One region of the Paenibacillus rhizoplanae genome, then DNA from elsewhere that is predicted to be linked to it. Evidence: predicted binding sites of a transcription regulator. Region 1 holds the regulator's gene; the other holds the start of a gene.
What was found. The regulator LexA, encoded in region 1, represses DNA repair genes until DNA is damaged. The targets are predictions, from matches to a motif close to CGAACATATGTTCG.
Positions count from the first base shown of each region.

Region 2: ACFSX3_RS19320 (YolD-like family protein) is a predicted target of LexA. The motif match lies at 2,561-2,574, and genes of this name have one in related genera.

Region 1 is NZ_JBHUKY010000054.1:207,030-213,017, forward strand. It holds gene metH (methionine synthase) at 1-138, opposite strand, end outside; gene ACFSX3_RS24530 (FixH family protein) at 308-736, opposite strand; gene ACFSX3_RS24535 (HAD family hydrolase) at 1,064-1,849, opposite strand; gene ACFSX3_RS24540 (hypothetical protein) at 1,885-2,412, opposite strand; gene ACFSX3_RS24545 (DUF896 domain-containing protein) at 2,460-2,669, opposite strand; gene ACFSX3_RS24550 (LysM peptidoglycan-binding domain-containing protein) at 2,779-3,195, opposite strand; gene lexA (transcriptional repressor LexA) at 3,393-4,019, shown strand; gene ACFSX3_RS24560 (L,D-transpeptidase) at 4,209-4,547, shown strand; gene ACFSX3_RS24565 (hypothetical protein) at 4,645-4,866, opposite strand; gene ACFSX3_RS24570 (hypothetical protein) at 4,978-5,199, opposite strand; gene ACFSX3_RS24575 (DUF4359 domain-containing protein) at 5,293-5,655, opposite strand; gene ACFSX3_RS24580 (hypothetical protein) at 5,671-5,943, opposite strand.
Region 2 is NZ_JBHUKY010000033.1:107,255-113,242, reverse strand. It holds gene ACFSX3_RS19335 (glycosyl hydrolase) at 1-1,059, shown strand, start outside; gene ACFSX3_RS19330 (PH domain-containing protein) at 1,076-1,567, opposite strand; gene ACFSX3_RS19325 (hypothetical protein) at 1,770-2,372, shown strand; gene ACFSX3_RS19320 (YolD-like family protein) at 2,634-2,969, shown strand; gene ACFSX3_RS19315 (hypothetical protein) at 3,001-3,168, opposite strand; gene ACFSX3_RS19310 (M15 family metallopeptidase) at 3,349-4,035, shown strand; gene ACFSX3_RS19305 (WGxxGxxG family protein) at 4,111-4,575, shown strand; tRNA gene ACFSX3_RS19300 (tRNA-Leu) at 4,719-4,804, shown strand; gene ACFSX3_RS19295 (helix-turn-helix domain-containing protein) at 5,058-5,243, shown strand; gene ACFSX3_RS19290 (AraC family transcriptional regulator) at 5,406-5,810, opposite strand; gene ACFSX3_RS19285 (YuzF family protein) at 5,865-5,988, opposite strand, start outside.

The sequences.
Region 1 (5,988 bases):
ACCGGCCTCCAGGTATTTCTCATGAATATCCTGTATAACCTCCGGCCGGGTCAGCACCAGCATTTCATTACAGCCATCCAGGTCATCCCCGCCGAAATCCTCGCCGGTGAGCGGCACCTGTTGAATCATGGTACCCATAGCTCCATCCAGTATCAATATGCGCTGCTGCAAGCTCTCAGCAAGTGTGTATTTGGCCACTTTCCATCCCCCCAGTGAAACATTAGAGTAATTTTAGCAGAATAAAGGGATTTCGGAAAGCCTTCCTTTCCACCCTGCTTTATTTGTATTTCCATTGATTTCAATTCTATTACGGCGCTACCACAAGTTTCTTACTCGGCATGGAATGCTGCGTCCGGGCAGTCACATGTGAAGTGACACTGAATTCGCCCGCCTCTTCAAAGGTGTGCTCCCCGACATAAGCCCCTTCTCCAGCACTTTCACCCTTGATTTCAACCTTCTGGGTCTTATCCGCTGCCTCGTTGACCTCAAACATTACTTCTCTAGCATCATCTACCGGTTCACCGTCCTGTGTCACCACAGCCTTGAAGCTAACTGCCGTACCTGCGTTTACTTGCTCCGGGGTCCAGCTCAGCTCCACCTTAATCGGTGACATGGAGGAGTTAGCCGCAGCATGCATCTGCATCTGCATCTCATCTTCCTTATTCCCCGAGCATCCGGCAAGCGTCATCCCCATCACTATGCATATAAGTCCCCTGCGTATCCTTGGCTTCATCATCTGAAGTCCTCCCGGTTCATAGGTAGATTCTTCTTCATCCATGGAACATATCAATTCTATATTACAATGAAAGTCAGATCGCTACTCTTCTTATTATACACATTTTATTCAATTTGCCTTAAAGAAGCTGCATGATTCACTCCTTAACATGAGAATAGTCATATCCTTGATTGTGAGCACTAGGGTGGACGCTCCGCGAACGGACCGTTGTTTAAGCGGGGTGCGAAAATACTTTTTAAATAAAAAAACAAAGAGCAACAATTCTCCAGTGACGGGAGGACCGTTGCTCTTTGACCTTTTACAATTTTAAAAACACAGATGTTTCAATTATAAGGAGTCTACCAGCGGCAGAAGCTCTGAAAGATGGCTGATCTGGTAATCCGGCGTAATCTCCGGGTCGGAGGCTTTCGCATTACGGTTGATCCAGACCGTGGTCAGTCCGGCAGACAAGCCACCAAGAATATCCGTAGTAAGCTTATCGCCAACCATTACACCTTGCTCCGGAGCAATATCCAGCAGGCCGAGCGCATGCTCGAAGATTCCTTTGTCCGGCTTGCCTTTGCCGAAACTTCCCGAAATCACAATATGGTCAAAATACGGAGTAAGCTCCGGTACACCATCCAGCTTCTCCTGCTGAAGTGCCGGGCAGCCGTTCGTCAGCAGCAGCAGCTTCACCTTACCACGCAGCTCGTCCAGCACCTGAAGGGTCTCTTCATAGATATAGGGACGGCTGCGGCGCTCAGCGGCGAACTTGTCGGCCAGCCGGGCAGCCAGCGCTTCATCCTCAACTCCGAGCGAGGCCAGGCCACGGCGCCAGGATTCGGTACGGTAGACGGGGGCAAGCTGTTCCAGTTGACGGAATTCCGGCTGTTCACCGGCAGTGAAGTTAGCCCACAGCGCTTCATAAGGATTAATACCGATCAGCTTCGTGAATGGATACGTCTCATAGGATTCATAGAGTGCACGGGCTTCCCTGCGCACAGCAGCTTCCAGCTCCTGCGGATCAACGGAATCTCCGGCAGCCTCAGAAGCGCAGCGGAAGGCTTCTTCCACGCTACGGTCATCCCACAGCAGTGTGTCGTCAAGGTCAAATAGTACGGCGGTAATCGGCATTTGTTCTCCCACTCCCTATATCCTGATCTGTCTTCCTATTCGTGCACGACTTCAATGTTGTTGTTCTTGGCGAATTGCTCCAGACGTTCACCCATTGCAGCGGTGTCATAACGGTTAATCAGCTTGGAGAAAATCCACTGCTTGCGCTTGCCCTTATACTTAATAGTAACTACACTGCGCGATAAGGTGATCTTCTCAATATCCGCCGCAGGCAGGAAGCGTTCGCGGTTATATTTAATAGTAGAAATACGCGCACGTTCAACCTTAAGGAACGGACGGCGGAAGAACAGCAGCGCAGCGAGCAGGAAATACAGCACTACACCCAGCCAGTTGGCCAGAATCCCGCTTCCTTTTGCTTCGTCAATCGAGCCGACCACCCAGAACATGATGCCAAGCAGCATCAATACAACGGGGAATATAATATTCCGGCCTTTGAAAATATCGATGCTTTTTGCGGTAGCCTTAGTGCTGGAAGCATAAATGGAATCCTTCCCCTGCTTCTTTCTTTGCTGGTTAATTTGCTTTGTGTTGCGTTGAACCATTCTTTCCCAAGAACGGGCCATGTGAGTTCCCCCTAGTCATCCTGTATTATCTATGAAAAGGCAACAGGCTAATGCTTAAGTCCGTTATTGCCTTCTTCATGCTCCGGATTGTCCACAATTTCGATGGTATTAAGCTGGGCCCGAAAGTTGCTGCGGATATTCCCCAGGTAAATCTCACGGAGCTTGGCACGTTCGGCCAATTCCTCTTCATTCAGGCCGCCGTTCTTAGCTTTGCGTGCCAGTTCATTGATGCGTGCGACCAATTCGTCAATATTCAATACGTTTCCCTCCCTCTAAATTCATTTTAACTTTGCCATGAGAAAAAGAGCTTGTCAAGGTCTACCCCCTGAAAGCTCTTTGAGTCGATCATTAGTCTGCTTCATTCCTTCAGTATAAAGGTAAAATCAGAATATCTCCGGCCTTAATGACGCTGTTCTCCAAATGATTCGTCTTCATTATTCCTTCTATATATACGGCTGTCTTCATGTCCTCAGGCTTGTTACTTAACGCAAGGCTCCATAAGGTATCCCCTCGTTCGACTACGATCCGCTTATCTGGCTTCATGGAAGAGACCGAACCGGCAAAAACATTCCCCACCACAGTGAATCCCGAAATAACAAGCATCAGCACCAGAACCATCTTCATCAGGCTGACCTGACGGAATAACCATGAGAGCGCAGCGAGAGTATGAAGAATCGCATCCTTGATCTTGCTAACATAATTATGAGCAGTTGGATTACCGGGAGCGGACACCTTGATATCCTCATTATTATAGATGCTGTTGTATGTACTATACTTTAACATTATCATCATCCTCCAAACACATGTTCTTGCTTTCGAAAATAATATAACACGAACATGTGTTTCGATCAATAGTTTTTTCGGAACGTTTGTTCTCTTTATTTTCACTCTCTTATTTTCCTCATTTTAGAACTTATGTTTGTACGAACGGAAGTTCTATGTTATAATTTTCCCAAACATAGTATATGGGGTTGATTCCGATGTCAAAGATTTCTAGTCGTCAGCTGGCGATCCTGGAATTTATACGTAATGAAGTCCGCAGCAAGGGTTATCCTCCGTCCGTCCGCGAGATTGGCGAGGCTGTCGGCCTGGCCTCCAGCTCTACCGTGCATGGTCACTTGGACCGGCTTGAGAAGAAGGGCCTGATCCGGCGCGACCCTACGAAACCGCGTGCCATTGAGTTACTCGGGCAGGAAGATTCAGAGAATGTGCATCAATTCGTCCAGACCGTCACCCGCATCCCGGTAGTGGGTAAGGTTACAGCTGGTGTTCCTATTACAGCTACAGAGAATATTGAGGATTACTTCCCATTGCCTGCTCATTATGTAGGCGATAACAAGGTATTTATGCTATCTGTCCTTGGTGACAGTATGGTGGATGCCGGAATTATGAACGGGGATTATGTCATCGTGCGCCAGCAGCAGACTGCCGACAACGGCGATATTGTTGTAGCGATGACCGAAGAAGATGAAGCAACTGTTAAGACCTTCTACAAGGAACGGGATCATATCAGGCTGCAGCCGGAGAATCCGGCGTACGAGCCTCTTCGCCTTAACCGCGTTACGATTTTGGGACGGGTCATCGGATTATTCCGCGATATCCACTAATCTACTCCCCGCTTCAGAACAGGCTGCTCCGCACCATGCGAAGCAGCCTGTTTTCTGTTTATTTCACTTAGCGTAGTGGCAAAAAAGCCGTATGCAAACATTTGTTCGCATACGGCTTTTTTGCCACTTTTTCTGTGAACCGCTGTACGGCTCCGCACATATCCTGATATTAAAGGAGTGCTGATCTGTATGCCCAATTATCGAATTATCGTCGATCTGTCACAGCGTATGCTGTACCTGCTGGATAATGACGTTGTCACCAGAGGCTTCCCTGTCGGCATCGGCAAAATGTTAACCGTCTCGCCAGTAGGCGAGTACACCATCATTAACAAGCAGCCCAATCCGGGCGGCCCGTTCGGTGCCTTTTGGATGGGTCTGTCCAAGCCGCATTACGGCATCCACGGAACCAACGACCCGTCCTCCATCGGCCACATGGTCTCTCACGGCTGTATCCGTATGTATAACGCAGATGTTCTGGCTCTGGCCGCCACCGTACCTATCGGCACGCGTGTTACGATTAGAGAATAGACCGCAGCTGCAACCTGCTGCTCCCGGATCTCACGACAAAAACACCCCCGAAGGGGTGTCTTGTTCGCATCATCTCAGCCACCAGGGCGGATACAGATTACAGCAGCACACTCCGTAACAAGCGAATGGCAGCTGTATTCAGGCGAATGGCTTCACGGATGGAGGCTCTGGCCGCCAATAGCTCTCTTCTGGCCCGCGAACCTCTAGGCACACTGCGCAGATTCTCATTGATTTCTTCAAGCCGCTCCAGCAGGATCGCTCTCTGGGTAAGCAGCACATTAATGGCTCTGCGGATTCTGTTGCGTTCTCTTTGGGTCATCTTAACACCTCTTTTACACTTGGATAGTATAAGAGATGCTGAATATACCGTAGAAGATTGTGTGATTCGGCAGTAATGTTAGGAGCAGCGGTTAGCGGGCAGCGAATCTGCTCACTTCTTGTTCAATCGTACCCGGAATTCAAATTCATCGCGTCTATAAGTCATTCCGGCCAGCACTATGTACTCCGGTGTCCATTTCTGTACAGGTCCGGCATAATCAGCAATCACATGCGGTTTGCCATCAACCAGCTGAACGACGTAGACCTGTACCTGTGCCAGTGCGGCAGCGAATAGATCAGCATCACTGGACAGTACTTTATAAGCCGTATTCAACTTCGTTCCTCCTTGTTCCACAACCATGATATAAAGATTCCGCCAACAATCTATTTAATTATACCGGGTTATGGAACAATATGTAAACCAAATTTACAGCTTGATAAAAAGGATTTTGAACAATCCAATATATTTCTTAGTAGCCCCGCCATCCCCGCTAAAAAAATTGGTCTTCTTAAGGTCCGGCACACTGAATACAGAGAATAAAATGTAGTTATCCCTCTCAGTCAATGACTCAACTACAGGCTGGGCTACCAGCTTGGTAATTCCGTCGCCTATTTCCTGATCAAGCGTATTCTCCAGATTCTTTACAGAATATTCACTGAATGCTTCCTTCCCCGGATTCGTAACAGCCATCACAACCAGAACAACAAGGATAAGGACCAGTAACGATTTACCGCCCGATCTTCTGCGGACTCTGCGTGCAGGACTCGGCGTATCATAACGCGAATTCATTCTTTTCCCCCTCAACTACAGAATATACAGCATCTCTTGCAACATGACCCCCAGTGGATTCATCATCATCCGGCACACGAACAGCATCCCATCTACAATTCCACTGCCTCCGATATCCATGCTGCTCCAATCCCACACCGGCTGAGCCGGTGCATCCAGCCCATATTGCTCCATAAGCCTCTCTCGGGTCTCCGCAGGCACAGCCACTCCTTCCGCCCCAGCCACCGGACCTATCAACGCCAGGATGAGCATCAGCGAAAGCATAATCTTATATGTATTCTTCATCATCCACTCCCATATCTCCCACTCGAATTCTCTTCTGGTTAAGTATAT
Region 2 (5,988 bases), on a different contig from region 1:
GTCTCCATGAGCCTCAGCGAAGCTAATTTCAGCAAGTACATCACACCGGGAACGCCAGAGTATACGGCAATGATTGCCGAGCTGGATAAGGTAGCTGTTTTCCTGAAAAAGCTCAATGACGCCGGTGTCCCCGTACTCTGGAGACCGTACCATGAGATGAACGGCGGCTGGTTCTGGTGGGGGCAGAAGTCCGCCTTCGTGACCCTCTGGGAGATCATGTTCGAGCGGTACACCGTCTATCATAAGCTGCACAATCTGCTGTGGGTATGGAGTCCGAATGCCAAGAACCAGTGGAGTCAGGAGCCGGCGAAGTATTATCCGGGCAGCGGCCGAGTGGATGTGCTGGCGGCGGATATTTTCGAGGGGGATTACAAGGGGGGCCATCATGATACGCTCTGGGACCTGGGGCGCGGCAAGCTGATCGCCATCGGCGAGAACGGGGAGCTTCCTCCGCCAGCTGTGCTGGCAGGCACGCAGAACAAATGGAGCTACCAGATGACCTGGGGCAAGATGCTGTACGAGCGCAATAAGGATGCAGTGATTCAGGCTTTTATGAGGAATAGTGCCGTATTCTCCAGAGATGATTATGCGGCCAAGGCTGCAGCGTATGCTTCTTCAGGAGGGGTACTCCCCAAGCCGGGCCTCTATGGACAGTACTATAACAATATTACGCTTAGCGGTACGCCTGCCCTCACCCGGACAGATGCCAATATTAACTTCGCCTGGAGGCAGGCGGCGCCTGATCCGGCTGTTCACGCAGATCTGTTCTCCGTACGCTGGAGCGGCAAAATAAGTGCTGCCTACAGCGAGACCTACACCATCTATTCGTATTCAGATGACGGAATCCGGGTATGGATCGACGGGAAGCTGATTATTGACAGCTGGATCAAGCAGAGCGGGCAGGAGCGGCAAGGCACAGTGAGTCTGATTGCCGGGAAGCTGCATGAGCTGAAGGTGGAGTACTATGAGAACCAGGGGGATGCGCGGGCGGTACTGATGTGGGAGAGCCCCAGCCAGGCCAAAGGCGTAATTCCGGCAGGAGCCCTATTTCTTCCCTAACAAGTGCAACGAAGCGTCAGATCTGCTCGCGGTAGCTGATGTTGTTGGCGATTTTCTCGTCACGCACGGCTTGGCGCAGGATATCCTTGACAGACTGAACCTTACGGATTCTATAGAAGGGGAGCTGTGGAGATGAAGCATCATCCGACAAAATGATCAGCGTCCCGATGCCCAGCATACGCTGCAACACCGACTGGGTGACGGAGAAATCATTGACCCGCAGCAGCTCGATTTCTTCGACATCCTTGCCGATCAGTCCGCTCTTCACCATAATCCGCTGGGACGTAATCGTATACTTGGTGGTATTCAGCCCGATCAGCCCCTTGAGACGGTCGGAGATGCCGGCAGGCTTGCCCTGCCATAATTCTTTTTCGGGACCGGAGCTATGGCCAGCCGCCGGACGCCGTGCTGCTGCCGGAGAACCGGCCTCTTCTGTACCTGCCCCGCATTCCCCGCAGAATTTGGCACCTTGCTTGTATTCCGCACCACATGCTGTGCAATAAGTCATAAGTAGATCTTCCTCTCCTTGAACGGATAAATTCATTATAGTATAACAGGAATTGCCAGTCATCAACGGGTTCTTGACCGCCCTTTCCCCCTGTGAATACGCTTAACCGCTGACATATGTTTCATTACGCCGAATTTTACATTAATTTCATTTGCACTTAACAAAAATCGATATTATTCTGTTAAGTGGAGGGATATTAACTATGAGACAAGCTTTACTTGCAGGACTGCTAGTGGCCGTCATGATACTCAGTGCTTGCGGCAATAACAGTGCTGAACCGGCGTCCCCGGAAGAGGTACAGGAGACGGTGCAGAACTTTTACAATGAAATGTCGAAATTCGACGAAATGGGCAAATCCTCGCTAGAGAACTTCAACACCACGCTAACCTCTTATTCCACCGGACAAGCGACAGACAAAGAATTCCAGAAGGCTGTGGACAGCTTCCAGGATACCGCATCTCAGCTTGCAGAGCATGTGAGCGATATCAAGATTGCGGGTGGCCTGCCGGATACGATCCAGAAGCTGCTCAGAGATTCGGTGATCGCATTCCAGAGTGCCTATCAGATCAAGGAGAAGGCTTCCAAGAGCGCAGTATCGCCCGATGTGACCGCCGAGGAATTCGACGCGATGAATCAGCAGGCGGACGTAGCGATGCTCTACGGCATCTCCAAGCTGAATGAAGCCCGAGAAGCCGCCGGACTGATTGATCCGGAGCAAGCCGTGACAGGCACCGTGTCAGATGCAGGCACAGATGTCAAGCAGGAACCGGGTACTGGAAGCGCAGGGACTACGTCAGTGAAATAAGCAGTGACAAGACTTGCTATAGGCAAAAGGATTCAGATGAAGACGCTGTACAGCATTACTGTAGGCGTCTTTTTGCTGACGATTGAATTATTTGTCCAACCTTTATTTAATCAGCTTAAGCCCTCCTATGCGTCCTTAGACTGACATTAATTTCTGCTTGCCTAACAAGAGAGATCGCGGATATAATACAAACATACGTTCGGTACATAGGCAGCAAGATGATGCAGTCGGGGTATACACACACGGAGTGGGGGAATTGCAATGGGCAAAAAGCTTGAAGAGGGCGGTCTGCGGGAGAGCAGCCGAATCATGTTGACGGAGCATAAGGGCGGGATCAGTAGGGACGAACGGGAGACCTGGCATAGCCTGAAGCCGGTTCTGGACGAGCAGAAGCTGGAGGAGATTGAGCATACGCTGGCCTTATCGCTAAGGAGTCATGTGCGGGTAACGCTAGTGCTGTATGATCCTCTGGAGCAGAGGAAGCTGAGCGGGTTCGTGACCTCCATTCACACCCACTCGCGTGAGATTAAGCTGCAGTGGGCGGAGGAATGGAAGTGGCTGCTTGTAGATGACATTGTGGAGGCTTATATTGTCTGAGGGATGAAGGCTCTGCCTGTAAGCAGCGTCCTTAGTTACTCCCGTTCCTGGACGGGTCCGTCTTCTCATAGGCAATCAGCGTCACTTCCGGGTTCCCGGTCATTCGGGCAATTTGCGATTCCGCCTGACGGATCACCTCCACGACATCCTCCTGGTCGCTAAGCGGGGCTATTCTGTAGCTGTCGCTGTGTATCTCCATGTTCAATCCCCCTTTCCGTTAGAATGACCTGACTTGCGGTCTGCATTCTTATTCTGGCCTGTAGGCGCACAGTTCATCCGGGGAGATAAGGTGCTACACAGCTTCATTTTGTGAAAAAAATGGTCATCGGCGTAAGCCGCCCTGCCAAAGCGGGCATATACTATACCAGGGGGTGAGTAGATGCTTACTTTGGAGCAGGTCAAGCTGAAGTCGGGCGTAAGGCTGGCGAAGCTGCATCCGGCCGTACTGACCGGGGCGAACGAGCTGATTAGACGGAGCTATAACCGGGGGGTGCAGATCCTCATTACGCAGGGCATGCGCACGATAGCGCAGCAGAATGAGCTATATGCTCAAGGGAGAACCAAGAAGGGCGACATTGTAACGAACGCCCGGGGAGGGGACAGCTACCATAATTACGGACTGGCAATAGACTTTGCGCTACTCCTGCCGGATGGCAGGAATGTGTCTTGGGATATGACCCGTGACGGGGATGGCGACAAGGTGGCAGACTGGCAAGAGGTGGTGCAGGAGGGGAAGAAGCTGGGGTTCGAATGGGGAGGGGACTGGACCTCCTTCAAGGATTACGCTCATCTGCAGATGAGCTTCGGCCTTAGCATCCAGGACCTGAAGGCAGGCAGACGGCCTACTGCCCAGCAGAGTGCAGCCGCACTAAGCCGTATAACCGGAGGTGAGCCAGAGGTGAACAAGGATATCCCGGTAAATATTACGCTCAATGGAAAGAAGCTGACGACCGGCGTCATGGACGATGCGGTAACCTATGCGCCTGTACGTGCGATTGCGGAAGCACTTGGAGCCAAGGTCACGTATAATGCGTCCAGCAAGACCGTAAACATTGTGAAGGAATAACTTCTCTGCATAGATGCTGTCCCGGATGGGGAAATTATCAGCGATTAACCACATCCATGAAGGGGGCACAACATTTTGAACAAGCTGATTACAAGCCTTGCCTGCGGTACGGTCCTGTCCATGAGTCTGCTCGGAGCAGGTAGCATCTCCGCAGCAGCAGCGCCCGGCGGTATGACTACTACGACTCCGGGCGTCATGAGCACCACCGCTCCGGGCATGAACAACACCACCACTGACGGACGGATGGGCAACATGGGCAATATGGATGACCGCATGATGGACCGGGGCAACACCATGATGAATCAGACCAGAGATTCCATGCATAAGACCGAATCCATCATGAAGGACAAAATCCGTACCGGAGACAACAGCTCTGTCTCCCCGCTGTCCAACGACATGCCTACCGGCAGATATCGGGCGCAGAGTACGACCACCACAGACAATAACGATAACCGCTCCAACTGGGGCTGGCTCGGTCTCGTCGGTCTCCTGGGTCTGGCTGGCATGCGCAGCAGAACCGGTGAGCGCGACCGCCACTAGGATTTGGCCGTGGACAACAGCCCGTATCAGCTTTGGCTGACCGGGCTATTTTTTTGAGGACAGGGAAAACAGGAAATATTTATTGCGTATCCACCTAATACATGTTATTATATTTCTTGTCGCGTTAGAACGCGCAATAACATGCCGGGGTGGCGGAACAGGCAGACGCACAGGACTTAAAATCCTGCGGTAGGTGACTACCGTACGGGTTCGACCCCCGTCCTCGGCATCCATATTAATAGTAAAAGGCGCATTCTGCTGAATGCGTCTTTTCTATACATATAGGTTATTTCGGAGTACATGATAGAAACAGTGGACAGGATAAAAACAGGAAAATGTAAAGCTAAGATAGAATTAAGCATTAGAGGAACTCCGCAGCTCATTGAAGAGATAGAGCGCATCCTTGAAGCCTAGCAGTTCACGGTACATCACTTCAAGCCGGATACGAATTAAGGGATCGGTTAAAGCCTCTAAGAATCCTAATGGCCAAACACCGGATCGACGACATCACCGAGCTGATGGAGAAATCAGGCCTGAGCCGGAATTCGATTAACAAACTGTATCGGGAGACGGACTTGGAGACCATTAAGCTGGAGACGCTGGTTAGGTTATGTGATACGTTTCAGTGTAAACTGTCGGAGTTGGTTGAGTATCTGCCTGGGGAGTAGGAGTAATTCTTCATATGTAATTACATGATTCCTGAACCTACAATAATCCATTTGTGCAGGTCTTACATAAAAAAAGCAAAGAAACAAAATGATATTAGCAGCGACAAATATCGACCGATTTTTCTATGGATTTTTTTCAATTGATGGTTATTATTAGGTGAATTAATCTGGTACAGGTCGATATACGCCAACATTCATAGCGCGTCTGGATGAACCCTTGGAGTTCGCCTTAAGTGCATCATCGTTTACCAACTCTAAAATATGGCCGGGAGTAAATTCAATTTTACAGGTTAAGTTGGGAACTTCGGGGGTTGCTCCCAGAACTTCGGCAATGATTGGTAAATCCATAGAGGCTACAAGGTAGTGCGGCGGACCATACCTGAAGCGCTCCTTACCAATGACTATGTCCTTGAGACCTTGAACGACGATGCATAGTGAAGGGTTGTTAAGTTTGTAGGGAGGTTCAGTCTCAGTAGAATGGTAAGGAATGGAACAACGGGAAAAGCTGAGGGGCGAAATTAATGTAGAGCGAGGACCATCAAAACCCCCGTCAACCTTTTGCCGCATCGACAACTGCTTTATGCAAAAAAAGAGCTACTGTCGTAGCTCTCTCACAAAAATCTATTCTGGCATAATCCAGACAATCTCGCAGATTCGTACGAAAAACTTCCGGCCCCTGGTATCCAATACAACGTGATCTGGCTTAACTTCCACTAAGCAGCCGCTAATCCCTCCGCGAGTGGTT